One region of the Pseudodesulfovibrio tunisiensis genome, then DNA from elsewhere that is predicted to be linked to it. Evidence: predicted binding sites of a transcription regulator. Region 1 holds the regulator's gene; each other region holds the start of a gene.
The links. Region 1 encodes sigma-54, which starts transcription at its own class of promoters, with help from an activator protein. Its sites were predicted from a motif close to CTGGCACGGNNNNTGCTT; they were not measured.
Positions count from the first base shown of each region.

Region 1 (4,213 bases):
TCATCGAATGCCGCCCACTTCTCCTGAATCACGCGTCTGAGGTCATGGATGGAATACCCCGTGGTGTCGATGACCAGAGCTGCGGTCTGCCGGACGGGGTCCAACAGGTCGCGTTCCCGCTCCAGCGCCTGCTCCAGTCCCAAATCCCGGGTTTCCAGAGGATGCGGGCGACGGGTGGTGGCGTACCGTCGCACGAGCGTGTCCATTCGCGCTTCCAGAAAGACCACCTGAACCGCTGCCTGCTGCTCCTGCAACTGGCTGACGACGTCTTCCCAGCGCCGAGGGAAATCGGGCTGGCGCAGGTCCATGCCCAATACCAGACCTCGATGCTTTTTGTCCTGTCCGGAAAAAAGTTCGGCCAGCTTGGGCACCATGCCCGCTGGCAGGCCGTCAATGCAGAAATATCCGAGATCTTCGAATACCCGGAGAGCCGTGCTTTTTCCGGAGCCGGAAATGCCGGTGACCACGATGACGGGAAAAGTGTTGCGCGGAGACATCGCCACTCGGTTGGTTACGCGTTCTTGAGCAGGTTCCAGAGGGTATCTGCATCCACGGCATCCATGAATTCCTGTCTGAACGAGGAATCGCGCAGGAGCCGGGAAATATGCGCCAGAATGCGCAGATGCATTCCCGCCACCTGAGCCGGAGCAAGCACGAGAAAGAAGATGTGGCAGGGTTTGTGATCGAGCGCATCGAACTCCACCCCTTCGCTGCTGCGTCCCACCAGAACGAGAATCCTGTCCAGATCGTCGAGTTTGCCGTGGGGGATGGCGATTCCATCTCCGATGCCGGTGGAACCAAGCCCTTCACGTTCGAGAAGGACGCGAACGGCCTCGTTCGCGTCCAACTCGGAATATGCTTCGCCCAAGGGGGCGACAAGTTCTTTCAGTACCTCGGACTTTGTCGAGGAAACGAGGTTCGGAAAGATGAGTTTCTTGTCCAGGTAATCACCAAGTATCATGTCAGAATCCAGGTTCGATCAGTCCGAAATCCCCGTTCTTGCGCTTGTAGATGACATTGACGCCTTCGGTTTCCGCATTGCGGAACACCAGGAATTCGTGATCCATGGTTTCAAGCTGCATGGCGGCTTCGTCCACGCTCATGGGCTTTGGTTCATATTCGGAAGTCAGCTCGATCGACGGCGTACGTTCGCCGCTGAGGTCATCAAAGCTGAGGACGTTCATTTGCACGGTCTTGTTGCCGCGCGCCATCTTGCTGCGGCCCTTCATCTTTTCACGCATCTTTCTGAGCTGGGCTTCAACCTTGTCCAGCACCATGTCGATGGTGGAATACATGTCTTCGGAAGATTCGAAGGCCGAGATATGAATATTGTCGGCGGTAAGCACGATGTCCGCCTTGTGGCGAAACTTTTCTACCAGCAAATTCACCTGCAGTTCGGCAACCTCGTCGCCGGTGAAAAACTTTCCAAGCTTTTCAAACCGCTTGTTTGCATAGCCCTTGAGATGATCGGACGGTTCGAAATTCTTAAAGGTGAAGCTGATGTTCATGGTTACCCTCCTGGTTGATGATGGGTACAGACAACCTGTTAAAAAAACTGCTTGCGCTTGGAAGAGGACGGAATGTCCATTGCGGAACGATACTTGGCCACGGTGCGTCGGGCGATGTTCACGTCCAGCTTTTCCTTGAGAATCTCGCCGATGCGTTCGTCGCTCAGCGGCTTCTTGGGATCTTCCTCGGCGATCATCTTCTTGATGAGCGCCTTGACGCTTTCAGAGCCCACCTGAGAGCCGTCACCCAGGTCCAGCGCACTGTTGAAGAAAAACTTCAATTCGAAGATTCCGTGCGACGTGGACACATACTTGTTGGTGGTAATCCGGCTGACAGTGGATTCGTGCATGCTGATGTCCTCGGCGACCTCCTTGAGGATGAGGGGCTTGAGTTTGGTCACCCCGTTCATGAAGAACTCGCGTTGAAAGCGGACTATGCTCTCAACTACCTTATACAAGGTGCGCTGCCGCTGGTACAGGCTTTTCATGAGCCATGCAGCCGAACGCATCTTTTCCTGAAAGTATTCCTTGTCCTTGGCCGGAGCCGCGTCCAGGCTGTCCATGTAGAAGGAATTCATCTGCAGCCGAGGCAGTCCGTCCTCGTTCAGGATGATGACGAAATCGTCGCCGTAGCGGTACACGAAGACATCCGGGCTGACGTAATATGGTTCGGTACTGCTGAAATTAGTCCCGGGCATGGGGTCGAGCTTCTGGATTTCATCCAGATAGCCCTTGAGTTCTTCCAATGAAATCTTGAACTTGCGTGCAAGGGGCTTGTAGCGATGCTTTTCAAGGTCCTCCAGATGCTCGGTAACCAGCGAGACCAGAATGGGGTCTTCGTCCATTTTGAAAAACTCCATCTGGACCATCAGACATTCCTGCGGGGTGCGGGATGCCACGCCCACCGGATCAAGCCGCTGGATGCGTTTGATCACGGCCTCGATGCTCTCTTCCGGAGCGGAAACCATGCATTGTATTTCCTGAATGGAGGCCTGGAGATATCCCTTGCTGTCCAGATTGCCCAGAATGACTTCACAGATGGCAAGGTCCTGTTCCGTGAAATCGGAAAGATGAATCTGCCAGCTCAGATGGCCTTCGAGAGAAGGTTTCGATGCCAGACGGGCTTCAAAGGAGAGCCCTTCTTCAGGGTGGTCCGTTTCCCGGACCTGAGCCTGCTTCGAGGTACTTGAAAATTCACCGAGATAGTTTTCCCAGTCCGCATTGCGGACCAGTTCCTCGTTTTCCTGGGATTCGCTCAGCTTTTCGTTGGGGTCGCTTTCATGCTGCGGTTCGATGGGGTCCGTTTCCGATTCGTCCAGAAACGGGTTTTCCAGAAGTTCCTGCTGAACCGTTTCAACCAATTCCAAACGCGAGAGTTGCAGCAGCTTGATGGCCTGCTGCAACTGGGGAGTCATGACCAGTTGTTGCGAAAGCTTGAGTTGTTGTCTGAGTTCCAGTCCCATATTGATGCCCTGTGAACGCCGCTGAAGCCCGTTCCGGGTTGTGCTCGATTATCAAATCATGCGTTATTGTAATCCGATCGTTTGTGATACTATGCCACACACTGGGCACCCCTGCAAGACAAACCGCCTAACATGCCGTGACTATAGAAAATATACAGGCAGATACACGATATGAAAAAAGTGTACCAAACCTTTCCGGGAGGTGTAAATCGGGAAAAGGGGAAAAAACGCGGAATCCGCTTTTACAGGCGAAAATCCTCGCCGAGATATATCTGCCGAGCCTGACTGTTCTGGACGATTTCCTCGGGAGCTCCCTCCAGAATGACCGCGCCTTCGTAAACGAGATAGGCGCGGTCGCAGATACTCAGGGTCTCGCGCACATTGTGGTCGGAAATCAATACGCCGATGCCCATGCTCTTGAGCACGGAAATGATTTCCTGAATGTCGATGACCGCAATGGGGTCAATGCCGGCAAACGGTTCGTCGAGCAGGATGAAATCCGGGTCCAGAATCAGGGCCCGGGCGATTTCCAGACGACGACGTTCGCCGCCGGACAGGAACATGGAGGCCTGATCCTGAAGTTTGGTGATGGTAAACATCTCCAGCAGCTCGTCGGCGCGGGCCCGCTGCTGAGCCCGGGTCATGTCGGTCTGTTCCAGAATGATCTCCAGATTCTGGCGGACGGTCAGCTTCTTGAAGATGGAGCTTTCCTGGGGAAGATAGCTCACGCCGAGGCGTGCGCGTTCATGAAGAGGAAGGCCGGTGATGGGCTTGCCATGCAGCGACACCTCGCCGGCATTGGGTTTGACAATGCCGACAAGCATGTAGAACGTCGTGGTTTTCCCCGCGCCGTTGGGACCGAGAAGTCCCACGACTTCCTTGGGATTGACCTCAAGGCTGATGCCGTGCACCACCTCGCGTTGGCCGTAGCGTTTGGCCAGCCCTTTTGCAGCAAGTCCTTTGGACATTTTCGTTAGTCCACCTTGATCTTGGGAGTCAGGAAGATGGCTTCAACGCGCTTCTTGCTGCCGCCCACGACTTCGCTGCGGTTTTCACGCACGTAGAAATTGATGACTTCACCGGCAATGGAATTGGGACCGTCCTTGAGAACCGGATTTCCCTCCATGCGAAGCAACTGCTTTTCCACATGGTAGGTGACGGTTTCACAGGAGCCTTCCGTGTTGTCCTTGCGAGCCCGGACATTGCCGTTGGCCACGATACGGTCAACGCTGTCCACGCTGA
Region 1 is NZ_CP094380.1:780,867-785,079, reverse strand. Features, by position in the region: gene rapZ (RNase adapter RapZ) at 1-497, opposite strand, end outside; gene MPN23_RS03900 (PTS sugar transporter subunit IIA) at 512-961, opposite strand; gene hpf (ribosome hibernation-promoting factor, HPF/YfiA family) at 963-1,508, opposite strand; gene rpoN (RNA polymerase factor sigma-54) at 1,547-2,971, opposite strand; gene lptB (LPS export ABC transporter ATP-binding protein) at 3,214-3,939, opposite strand; gene lptA (lipopolysaccharide transport periplasmic protein LptA) at 3,945-4,213, opposite strand, start outside.

Region 2 (4,213 bases), 710 kb from region 1:
GGTCCCGTCCTCGGAAAACACGGACACGGGCAGGAAATCGCCCTTCTGGGCCAGAACCGGACGCATCACGTTCTTCACGTAATCCGGCTCGTCGCGCTCGACCGCGGCCTCGGGAATCAAAGACTTCCATGCCTCGGGCACGGCAATCCCGATGATGGCGTCGGCAGCCTTGTCCACGGCGGCGTTGTTCATGTTGACGATCTTGTCGCCCTTCTTGCCGTACGCGGCCTTGATGCCGACCTTGAGCAGATCCACGGCCTGATCGAACGGAATCACGTTCGCCAGCTTGAAGAAGGCGGTCTGCATGATCATGTTGATGCGTCCGCCAAGGCCGACTTCACCCGCGATCTTCACTGCGTCCACGGTGTAGAACTTCAGGTCCTTTTCCGCGATGGTGCGACGCATGGAGGCGGGGAGTTCCCGTTCCATGTCCTGAACGGTCCAGGGACAGTTCAGCACGAAGGTACCGCCCTGCTTGATGCCTTCCAGCACGTCGTACAGATGCACGTAGCTCGGGTTGTGGCAGGCCACGTAGTCGGCCGTGTTCACCAGATAGGTGGACTGGATGGGCTTTTCACCAAAGCGCAGATGGGAAATGGTGATGCCGCCGGACTTCTTGGAGTCGTAGGCAAAGTACCCCTGTGCGTACATGTCGGTGTTGTCGCCGATGATCTTGATGGCCTGCTTGTTCGCGCCCACGGTCCCGTCGGAACCGAGGCCCCAGAACTTGCACTGCACAGTGCCCTCCGGGGTAGTGTCCAGGGCCTCGGCAACAACAAGGGAGGTGTCGGTCACGTCATCCTCGATGCCCACGGTGAAATGGTCCTTCGGGGACGGCGCGGCCAGATTGTCGAAGACCGCCATGATCATGGCGGGGGTGAATTCCTTGGAACCGAGTCCGTAGCGACCGCCGATGATCTTCGGAGCGTCCTCCCTGCCCAGGAACATGGTGCACACGTCCTGATACAGGGGCTCGCCGAGGGAGCCGGGCTCCTTGGTGCGGTCCAGCACGCAGAGAGTCTTCACGGATTCGGGCAGCACGGCCAGAAAATGCCTGGGCGAGAACGGACGGTACAGGCGGACCTTGAGCAGACCGACCTTCCCGCCTCTCGCGGTCAGCACGTTGACCACTTCCTCGATGGCCTCGCACGAGGAGCCCATGGAAACGATCACGCGTTCGGCATCGGGCGCACCCACGTAGTCGAACGGCTTGTAGGAACGACCGGTCAGGGCGCTGACCTTGTCCATGTACTCCTCGACGATCTCGGGGAGCTTTTCATAGTAGGCATTGGCGGCTTCGCGACCCTGAAAGTAGATGTCCGGATTCTGGGCGGTGCCGCGAATGTTCGGATGTTCGGGGTTCATGGAACGGGCCCGGAATGCCTCGACCTTGTCCATGTTCACCAGCGGCTTCATGTCATCGTAGTCGATGACCTCGACCTTCTGGATTTCGTGGGAGGTGCGGAATCCGTCGAAATAGCTCACGAACGGCACGCTGGATTCGATGGCGGCCAGATGCGCGACCAGAGCCAGGTCCATGACTTCCTGCACCGAGGCTTCGGCCAGCATGGCAAAACCGGTCTGGCGACAGGCCATCACGTCCTGATGGTCGCCGAAGATGGACAGGGCGTGCGCGGCAATGGCACGAGCGGAAACATGGAAGACGCCGGGCAGCAGTTCGCCAGCAATCTTGTACATGTTCGGAATCATCAGCAGCAGGCCCTGCGAGGCGGTGAAGGTGCTGGTGAGGGAACCTGCGGCAAGCGCACCGTGTACCGCACCGGCCGCGCCCGCCTCGGACTGCAACTGGCGAACCTTGACGATCTGGCCGAAAATGTTCTTCCGGCCCTGGGAGGCCCATTCATCCGCGATCTCGCCCATGGTGGACGAGGGGGTGATGGGATAGATGGCCGCGGTCTCGCTCAGGGCGTAGGCCACGTGGGCGGCAGCCGTATTGCCGTCCATGGTCTTCATCTTCTTGGGCATTCGATACACTCCTTATACTGATGCCAGTTCATTGATGCCCGAAACGGGCAGTATGTTTCATCGGGTGTGAAGCATCGCCACTCCCCTTGAAACAACATCCGTGCCAATTCGCTCTTTTTCCACACTTTCATTGAATTCCGGCATGTTACAAAAAGTTGACACCGAAATCCTCGGCCTGAAAGCTTGTGATCCCGTCTGAAAAAACAGACTCGGACCTCTCTTTGTGAGAATGATTGCTGTGTTGGAATGGGATTTCGAGGAGGAGCAAAGACAACTTTCTGCAATAAAACGAAAAATGGATAGTCCTAAAAATCAGACTATCGAATCTGCAATCCGAATCGCCATGATTTTTTTCAAGACCACGGTCGGTTTCCGCCCACGAAAAAAGCCGACGCGCTTTCCGCGCGTCGGCTCATGAACCGTTTTTCTGCTCCCCTGCCTATTTCCGATGAATGTATCTCGGGCGAACCATGTTTTCCGGCTTGAGAATGTCTTCCAGTTCCTCTTTGGTCAGGCACCCCTTTTCCAGAACGATGTCGTAGACGGACCGTCCGCTGTCCATGGCCTCCTTGGCCACTTCCGTGGACATTTCGTATCCCATGTAGGGATTCAGCGCCGTGACCAGCCCGATGGAATGCTCCACCATCTCGCGGCAGCGGTCCGCATTGGCAGTGATGCCCTTGACGCACAGGTCGGCCAGCGTGAGGCACGCACGGCGGGTCATGTTGATGGACTGGAACAGGGAATAGGCAATGACCGGTTCCATGACATTGAGTTCGAGCTGTCCGGCCTCGGAGGCCATGGTCACGGTCATGTCGCTGCCGATGACCGCATAGGCCACCTGACTGACGACCTCGGGAATGACCGGATTGACCTTGCCCGGCATGATCGAGGAGCCCGGCGCGCGCGGCGGCAGATTGATCTCGTTCAGACCGCAGCGCGGACCGCTGGAAAGCAGGCGCAGGTCATTGCATATCTTGCTCATCTTGACCACGATGCGCTTGAGCACGCCGGAAAGCTGGACATAGGCTCCGGTATCCTGCGTGGCTTCCACCAGATCGGGCGAGGCCTTGAGCGGCAAGGTGGTGATCTGCACCAGCTTCTCGGTCACGGTGCGGGTATAGTCGGGATGCGAGTTCAATCCCGTGCCGATGGCCGTGGCCCCCATGTTGATCTCGTGAACCAGAGACTGGGCCTCGGAGAGCCGCTCCACGTCCTCGCCGACCATGACGCCCCAGGCCGTGAATTCCTGCCCCAGCGTCATGGGCACGGCGTCCTGAAGCTGGGTCCGTCCCATCTTGATCACGTCCCGGAACTCCACGCCCTTGTCCATGAATGCGCCGCGCAGATACTGCATGGCGTCCAGCAGTTCCCGGTTTTCCAGGATCAGGGCGATGTTCAGGGCCGACGGGTACACGTCGTTGGTGGACTGGGACATGTTCACGTGATTCAAAGGGTGAATGATGTCGTATTCCCCCTTGCAATGTCCCAGAATCTCCAATGCACGGTTGCAAATCACCTCGTTGGCGTTCATGTTGGTGGACGTGCCTGCCCCACCCTGCACCGCATCCACGACGAACTGGTCGTGCAACTTGCCCTGCAGCAGTTCCTCGCAGGCGCGGACAATGGCCCGGGCCTTGTCCTCGTCCAGCAGGCCGAGGGACGCATTGGCCTCGGCAGCCGCCATCTTGACATAGGCCAGCGCATGAATCAGCCGGGGATAGTGGGACAGGGTGATCCCGGTAATGTGATAGTTCTCCACGGCACGCAGGGTCTGGCACCCGTAGTAGGCATCGGCCGGAACTTCCAGCTCGCCCACGCAATCGTGCTCGATTCGGCAGTTTTCAGTCATGGTTCATATCCTTACTGTATGTGCTTTGCGGTCCAGTATTCCACATCCGGAGAAATGTGCAGCAATCCGGCCTCCTGCCCGACCTCGATGAGCAGCACGGCGCCGAACACCGCGATCATGGCCCATCCCGCGATCCGCTTCCAGCCCGCATCCCCGCGCATACTTGATGAGCAGCACGCCGGGCAGGATGCCGAACAGGATGTTGATGCCCACGCCGCCCGCAACGTTCAGCGCGGACAGAAACACGTTGGGATACAGGATGCCCACGGCCAGAGGTGGCAGAAACGAAAGCGCCCAGACCAGCGTCCTGTTCGAGGAATGCAGATAGGTGGAGACCAGATCGCGCATGAAGCTCTGCATGGCCGTGCCATTGGC
Region 2 is NZ_CP094380.1:68,269-72,481, reverse strand. Features, by position in the region: gene nifJ (pyruvate:ferredoxin (flavodoxin) oxidoreductase) at 1-1,986, opposite strand, end outside; gene aspA (aspartate ammonia-lyase) at 2,426-3,838, opposite strand; gene MPN23_RS00375 (aromatic amino acid transport family protein) at 3,842-4,213, opposite strand, start outside.
Region 2: nifJ (pyruvate:ferredoxin (flavodoxin) oxidoreductase) is a predicted target of sigma-54. The motif match lies at 2,076-2,093, and genes of this name have one in related genera.

Region 3 (4,213 bases), 1.3 Mb from region 1:
CCGTGCGTCCGCCACAGGAACGGATGCCTTGATCAAAGGAAAACGGTGGGAGGTTGGTTGGGCCGGGGGAGCTTGGTAGGGGCGAGGCGACCTTTCTCGCTCGGAACAGTATTCCTTACTCAGACCGAATTTCGGCTCGCGAGGGCTTGGAACCAGTTGCAGCGACCGAAGCCGGGGCGATGCGGTTTTCGCAGAAAACGTCGCAATCGCCCGGCGAAAGGGCGCTACTGGTTCCTGCCTGAGAGAGTCGGGAGCACAGTGCAAAGGGGCTTTTTTTTCGTTTATTTTTTTGCCCCAACAAAAAAATGAACTCGCCCGGGAAGGGCGAAATCCTCACCTTGCAGGATGGCACGGCAAAGACAGCGCGGCGACGCGCCCTGAAGAGATGGGGCTGTACCAGCTTGGTGGGCCGTGCCGGGCGAAGCAATTCGCCGTATACTGCGCACCAACTTGATAAGGGAAGATTTCGCCCTTCCCGGGCGAGTTCCTTTTATATAAAGGCGGATAAAAGGAACTAAAAGCCGCCTTTTGGGACCGCCCCGGCCGTGCGCGTTTCCTACTTGATCAAGGCTGTTCTGCCGTGCGTTTGCCACTGGGACGGATGCCTTGATCAAAGGGAAACGGTGGAAGGTTGGCTAGGCCGGGGGAGCTTGGTAGGGACGAGGCGACTTCTCACGCCCAGCACACTGTCCTCTTACTCAGACCGAATTTCGGCTCGCGAGGGCTTGGAACCAGTTGAAGCGACCGAAGCCGGGGCGATGCGGTTTCCGCAGGAAACGTCGCAATCGCCCGGCGAGAGGGCGCTACTGGTTCCTGCCCGAGGGAGTCGGGAGCACACCGCATAGAGGCTTTTTTTTCGTTTATTTTTTTGCCTCAACAAAAAAATGAACTCGCCCGGGAAGGGCGAAATCCTCACCTTGCAGGATGGCACGGAAAAGACGGCGCACCCAAAACAATTTCCACAAAAAAACGCCAATGCGCTCGAAGGAAATATTCTCTTCGAGCGCATTGGCGTTTTCAAAAATGAGGGAGGCGTCCCGGACCGGGACGCGGATCAGATGCCTCAGCCGCCGCTTGAGCCGCAGCTTCCGCTGCCAGAGGCGAGCTTCTTGTGCAGGCCGGTGTCCTTGAGCATTTCCGGAGTCCGGGCCTTGGACAGGTCCGGCATGGTGAACCCGGACGTGGGCGCACGGCCCTCGAACATGGACATCAGCCGCTCCACGTTGTCCGAACCGCAGGTCGGGCAGGCCGGGATTTCGTCCGGATCGAAAACCAGTTCCTCGTATTCGTGCCCGCAGGCATTGCATTTGAATTCATAGATGGGCATGGCGAGTTCCTCTTTGGGGCATTGCTTTTCTCTCTGGATGAAAGATGGGGCGGATACGGGAATTGTCAAGCGGTTTCCCTTGCACTTTGCTCGAAACTTGTGCAAACATGAGCGCAACAAATTGCACAAAAGAAACAGCGCCGTTCTTTGAAAATATTTGTTATCCTCTGTAATAAAAGACTTTTCATTTTTGGCACGCCCTGTGCTTGTTCTTTGGCAAGCAGACACACTCTCCTCATCTCTGTTTGCAACAACACACTTTTTTACGGAGGTAACGAAAATGACCACGAAGACTTTGAAGACCACGACCATGGCTGCCATGCTGGTGCTGGCCATTGCTGCCGTGGCCTATGCCGGCCCCGGATGGGGACGAGGCGGCTGCGGCGGACAGGGGTATGGCGGCGGCAACGGCGTCTACAGCCAGTTGACCCCGGAAAAGCAGGCCCAGGTGGACAAGATTTACGAAAAGTATTCGCCCCGCTTTCAGGAGATGCGCGACCAGATGTGGGCCAAGCATGCCACGCTTCAGGCCATGGTCAACAGCGGCAATGCCGACGAAGCCAAGATCGGCAAGCTGACCTCCGAGATCACCAATCTGCGCAACGACATGCACGACCTGCGCGTCAAGATGGGTGACGAACTGGAAAAGACCACGGGCATCGCGGCCTTCAATGGGCGCGGCAACTGCCCGGGCTTCGGCCAGGGACGCGGACACGGCGGCTATCACGGCGGAAATCATAACGGCTGGAATCAGCGCGGCGACTGCCCGGGATATGCTCAGGGCGGCGGCCGCTACTAGAGAGATACAGTTTCATCAATCAGGAAAACAGGAACAATTCGGGACGGCCATGCGGAAAGGCCGTCCCGTTTTTGCCGTAGATAATACTTTTCAGCCCATTGCGTCGGGCGTAGCCATGAATTCGGGTCATCAACTCCAGCATCAACCAAGGAGTGTTCCATGTTCCGAAAAACCGTTTCCCTGACCAGCCTGCTTTCGTTCGTGGTCATGCTGGCCACCAGCGTGGTGCTCTACATCGAACCCCATGGCCGAACCGCATATTGGGCGGACTGGCGATTCATGGGCCTGAGCAAGACAGCATGGGACAACCTGCATCTGACCATGGGCACCCTGTTTCTGGTCTGCGCGGTATTGCACATCTGGCTGAACTGGAAGCCCGTGATGAACTACATGCGCAACAAGGCACGCGAACTGGTCGTGGGCACGAAACCCATGCTCGCGGCATTGGGCATAACCCTGTTCGTGGGCGTGGGCACCTTTGCGGGACTGCCGCCCATGCAGCAGATTCTGGACTTCGGCGCATCGATCAAGGACGGCCATGCCTCGACCTATGGCAGTCCGCCATACGGACACGCCGAACAGAGCCCGCTGGAAAAATTCTGCGGCTATCTCGGCTTTGACGTGGACAAGGCCATTGCCGCACTGGAAAAGGCCGGATACGCCAATGTTGCGCCGGACACGGCGATTCAGGACATTGCCAGAACCAACAACGCCAGCCCGCAAAAGGTGTATGACGTGATCCGGGATGAACTCGTCGGAGAGAACCCGTTTGCAGCCATGCCCGCCGCAGCCCCGGAGGGCACGGGCAAACTGACTCTGGAGGCAGTGTGCGCCACATTCGGCCTGCCCATGGAGCAGGCAATGCAACGGCTCAAGGAGAAGGGCTTTTCTCCGGCTCCGGACAAGACTTTCAAGGACATGGCACAGGAACGCGGCTCCCATCCGAGGGATGTGTACGCGGCCCTGCGCGGCAACTAGGAACAGCGTATGGAAATACATGCCCGGGGAAGGGAAAAGGGACCGCTCGTGGCTCTGGTTCTGGCACTCATCGTGCTGGGACTGGGTTCCCTGTATCTGACATGGCGCAGCATTGCCCAGCAGCGGCAGGTGGTCGAGGATCATCTGGTCATGACCGGCAGCTCCATTCTTCGCGGCGTGGAAAACAACCTGCTCAGGCTGGTGCGTTCCATCCGGCTGAATCCGTCGGCAGCCCCCATGTTCTCGACCCTGGCCACGGACCTGTTCACGGAACTCGCCAAATCCGAGGACATCGACTTCGTCATGCTTACGGACATGGAGGGCGCAATCCTTTCCGCGTCCGTTTCCGATGGCGTGCCGCCCAAGCTGGAAATTCCGCCCCGGCTGACCGGTGATCTGGAACCGGGCCGCGCATGGCATCTCATGTTTTCCATCAACAAGCGCGACGTGCTTGTCTCGGGCGTGCGCACCCGGCCTTCGCTGGCGCTCATGGCGTTGGGCGAGACTCCGCCGCCTGTTCCGGACCAGTCCGCCAACCAGCACGGACGCGGGCCCGGCCACATGCGCGGACAGGGACACGGCATGGGCCGGGGCATGGGGCAGGGCATGATGCAGCCCGAACCAGCAAACGCGCCTCCGGTCTTTCTGCTCGTGGGCATCAATGCGGAAAAGAACATGGCCCAGTTTCGCCAGTATCGCCGGGCCGCCCTGTATCAGACCGGCTACGTGTTTCTCGCGGCCATCGTGCTCTGGTCGCTGGCCTTTGCCTATCTGAATCGTCGCGACCAGTCCCGCAAGCTGGTGCGCATGGAGCAGTTCCAGAACAAGCTGCTGGACAACATGCCCGATGGTCTGCTCACCCTGTCCGCCAGTGGCGAGATTCTGGCCGCCAACCATTCCGCAAAACTGCTGCTTGCGCCCCGGGATCAGGAAAAGGTGCCGGAAATCATCGGTCGCAACTGGCAGGATTTCTTCATCGGCATGCAGGCCGTGGAAGGCAGCGGAACCGCCCCCTATGAATGGGAACAGTTCGACTATCAGGGCCGCCAGCTGGAAATCCTGTCCCTGCCGTTTCAGGAAGCCGAGGAAAGCGAACCGGAACAGGGGCT
Region 3 is NZ_CP094380.1:2,083,008-2,087,220, reverse strand. Features, by position in the region: gene MPN23_RS10260 (FmdB family zinc ribbon protein) at 1,064-1,327, opposite strand; gene MPN23_RS10255 (Spy/CpxP family protein refolding chaperone) at 1,608-2,126, shown strand; gene MPN23_RS10250 (DUF4405 domain-containing protein) at 2,286-3,104, shown strand; gene MPN23_RS10245 (two-component system sensor histidine kinase NtrB) at 3,114-4,213, shown strand, end outside.
Region 3: MPN23_RS10255 (Spy/CpxP family protein refolding chaperone) is a predicted target of sigma-54. The motif match lies at 1,518-1,535, and genes of this name have one in related genera.

Region 4 (4,213 bases), 690 kb from region 1:
ATACGGACTGTATGTAGGCTGGTCTCCGCGCGTGTTTCTGGGAACCCTTGGCGTGTTTTTCGTGCTTCGGGGAACCATGACCTGCGTGCTTCAGGCCTCGGCAGGCATGTACACTCCGGCCCTGCTGGATTACGCCATGTACGGCGTGCCCGCCACCATGCTGGGTACACTCTGCGCCTTCCCCGTGGTCAAGCGCATCAATGTCGAGACATTCCGCCGCGTGCTCACGGTCGTGATCGCCCTTGCGGGACTGGTCTGTCTGGGACGCTCTCTCTTCTGATTCCGAACGCCGGCAATCAGCCCGGGCTGCGCACAGGGGGCAATCAATCCTCGTCCTCGATTCCCAACTGCCTGATCTTGTAGCGCAGCCCGGCTCCGGTGATTTCCAGAATGCGGGCCGCCTTGGCCACATTTCCTCCGGTGACGCGCAGCACGTTGCGGATGCACTGGGCTTCATACTCCTGAACGCAATTCTTGAGCGGAATCACGCTGCTCTTCCTGACTCCCTGATAGTCGAAATAGTTTGCTGCGGACACGACTGGTTCGGCAGCCTTGCGATGCAGGGAAATCGACGACGCGGGCTGCAGAGCCGGAGATGCGGCACACGCCTCGCGAAAATGCCGGGGCAGACAACGCTCCTCGATCAGGTTGCCTTCGCCAAGCAGGGCGAGACTGCCTTCGATGACATGTTGCAGTTCGCGAATATTGCCGGGCCATGCGTATTCGGAAAACACCTTCAGCACATGGTCGGCAATGTCAATGGGGCCGGACGTGCGCACATGTTCGGACCTGTCGATGAACGTACGGGCCAGAAGCGGAATGTCGGTCCTGCGGTCGCGCAGCGGTGGCACGGCGATGCCCACCACGGCCAGCCGATAGAAGAGGTCTCGCCGAAGCAGCTCCTGCTCCACGGCATTGAGCGGGTCCACGTTCAGAATGCTGATGACGCGAATGTCGACCGGTACCTCGGTTCTGGAGCCGAGCCGACGAACGCGCTTTTCCTGCAGCACGCGAAGCAGCTTGGCCTGCAATCCCATGGGCATGGAATTGAGTTCGTCCAGCAGCAGGGTTCCGCCGTCCGCCTCCTCGAAAAGCCCGGGCTTGTCCGACGCATCGGTAAACGCGCCCTTGGCCGTGCCGAACAGGATGCCCTCCAGCAGATTCTCGGGAATGGCCGCGCAGTTCACCGGAACCAGCGGATGTTCACTCCGGGTGCTCGCCGCATGAATGGCCTGTGCCACCAGTTCCTTGCCCGTGCCGCTCTCGCCCCAGATCATGACATGGGAGGAAGCCTGCGAAGCAGCTCTGGCCTCGTCGATCACCTCGTGCAGGGCCTCGTCCTCACCAACCAGACTGTCGAACGTGTAATACTCGAACCTGGCGGCCTTTGCCCCCGAGGCTCTGGCTGAACCGGTCCTGTGCTCCGCCAATGAAGTGGTCCCGGTCCAGATGGTGAAGGCGATGACCCCATCCAGCCTTCCGTGATCGAAAAGCGGAAAGAAATCCGAAACCGTCCCGGCCAGATAATTTTTCGTGGTCTTGTAGAAATAGGACTTCTTCAGCAGCGGCTCGCCCTTCCTGAGGCATTCCATCGTGGGAATGCACTCCAGTTCATGGGGCACATACAGATTGGTGATGTGCTCCCCCACCACGGGCAGACTGCTGAATCCGTCGATGCGCTGCTGGATCGGATTCATGTATTCGCAGATGCCGTCCGCGTTCACCACGGCGACGCCAAGCCCCATGTCATCCCAGATGGCTTTCATCTCCGGAGTCAGCACGCTCTTGCGGTTGACGTTGGAAAATTTCTCTCTATCAAAATACAAATTTCACAACCTCGGCTGATTTGGCTCGAATCAAGGGAACTGCAAGGCTCCTCTCATGCTTTTGCTTGGGGTTCAATGAAAGATTTTTTTCGAAAAGAAAAGTATTTTTTCGAAAAATGAATTTTTCCACCCTTGCCACCATCTCTCCGTGAACGATGCAAATCGTTCTATTCCAGTTGGTTAATCGAAATACCGCCCCCCGGAATCCATCTGGCACACCCCGTGCTAGTGACAAAAGTAACAAGCGAGCGAACACCGCCAATATCTGCTTCAGGTAAAAATTCTTACATGAACAGGAGCATGGAAATGTTGAACAAGGAAAACGAAACCCAGGCCGCCCCCAAGGGCTACGGCATCAATTGGGATACCGCTGAATCCCGCGTCAAGGAACTCAAGGACTTTCTCATGACCGCCCCGCAGGTCATGGACCCGGAACGCCTTCAGTTTCTGAACGAGGTATATGAAAAATATCAGGGCGAATCCGTCTTCTACATCCGCGCCAAGCTCTTCGAACGGGTGCTGACCAGGAAGAACATCTTCCTCGACGGCAACCCCATCGTGGGCACCCTGACCGGCGTGCGCGCTGGCGTGTATGCCTACCCCGAATGGAACGTCGCGTGGATCAAGGAAGAGATGCAGATGGCCAAGATGGCCTCTCTGGGCGAAATGAAGATTCCCGCCGAAACCCAGGAACTGCTGGAAAAGACCTACAAGCTGTGGAAGGGCCGTACCTGCATCGACCAGAACAACAAGATGTTCAAGGAAAAGTACGGCATCAATCCCAAGCCCTATGCCAAGGCGGGCATGTACTACGAGAACGTCAGCGTAGCCAGCGGCTCCGGCATTGCCGACTACCCTCTGGCTCTGAACAAGGGCCTCCGCTGGATGATCAACGACGTGAAGTCCCGTTTCGAGAACTGCCCCACCACGCTGGCCAACAAGGAAAAGCACGATCTGTACCGCGCCATGCTGGTCACGCTGGAAGCGGTCATCGCCCATTCCCATCGCTATGCCGACCTTGCGGAAAAGACTGCGGCCGAAGAGACCGATCCCAAGGCCAAGGCCGAGCTGCTGGAAATTGCGGAAATCTGCCGCCGCGTGCCCGAATACCCGGCCCGCAACTTCCGTGAAGCGATTCAGTCCTTCTGGTTCATCCATCTTGCCATCGAGATCGAGCAGATGGCCTGCGCCACGTCTCCGGGCCGTTACGGCCAGTACATGTACCCCTTCTTCAGGAAGGACATCGAGGAAGGCAACCTCACCCGCGAACAGGTCCTGACCCTGCTCAAGTTCCAGTGGATCAAGCACCTCGAACTGGCCGAATACCAGGGCAACTCCTACGCCCTGACCCTGTCCGGCCACACCGGCCAGTCCATCACCATCGGCGGTGTGGACGCTGACGGCAACGACGCCAGCACCGAACTGGAAGAGCTGCTCCTCGAAACCCAGATCCAGATGAAGAACATTCAGCCCACGCTGACCCTGCTCTATCATCCCAAGATGAAGGATTCCTACCTCCAGAAGGTCGTGGAGTGCATCCGCGGCGGCTCGGGCCAGCCCCAGATCCTGAACAACAACGTGGTGGTGCAGCGCAACCTCGCCCGCTTCGGCCAGTACGAGGGCGGCATTACGCTGGAAGACGCACGCAACTGCGGCAACTACGGCTGCGTGTCCACCGGCATCTGCGGCAAGGGCAGCTTCATCACTCAGGAAGACCAGCCCTGCCTCGCCAAGATCGTCGAGGTCATGCTCAACAACGGCAAGTGCCCGGTCACCAAGAAGAAGGTCGGCGTGGAATCCGGCGATCCCCGCGAGTTCACGAGCTTCGAGGAAGTCTACGAGGCCTACAAGAAGCAGCTCGACCACCTCTTCAACATCTCCCGCAAGCACTCGGACCTGAGCCAGATGGCCCGCCTTCAGGTGGTTCCGAGCATCTTCCGCTCCGCCATGTACGACGGCTGCATCGAAAAGGGCGTGTGCGAGGAAGCCGGTGGCACCCGCTATCCGCAGGTCAACCCGATCATGACCGCAGGCATTGACGCGGCCAACTCCCTGTATGCCATCAAGCATCTGGTGTTCGACACCAAGCAGTTGACCATGGACCAGCTTCTGGAAGCCATCAGCACCAACTTCGAGGGACACGAGGACATCCGCAAGATGTGCTTCGAAGCTCCCAAGCACGGCAACGACTACCCCGAGGTGGAAGGCTTCATCCAGCAGTACTACAGGGACGTCGACGCGATCCACCATGCACAGGGGCCGGACTGCTTCGGCTACCGCACCCCGCTGGACGCATACTCCCTGTCCTACCACAACTACTTCGGCTCGCTCATGGGCGCCCTGCCCAACGGACGCAAGGCTGGCGTGGCCCTGACCGACGGCAGCGT
Region 4 is NZ_CP094380.1:1,475,186-1,479,398, forward strand. Features, by position in the region: gene MPN23_RS07325 (sulfite exporter TauE/SafE family protein) at 1-280, shown strand, start outside; gene MPN23_RS07330 (sigma-54 interaction domain-containing protein) at 324-1,826, opposite strand; gene MPN23_RS07335 (glycyl radical protein) at 2,133-4,213, shown strand, end outside.
Region 4: MPN23_RS07335 (glycyl radical protein) is a predicted target of sigma-54. The motif match lies at 2,037-2,054, and genes of this name have one in related genera.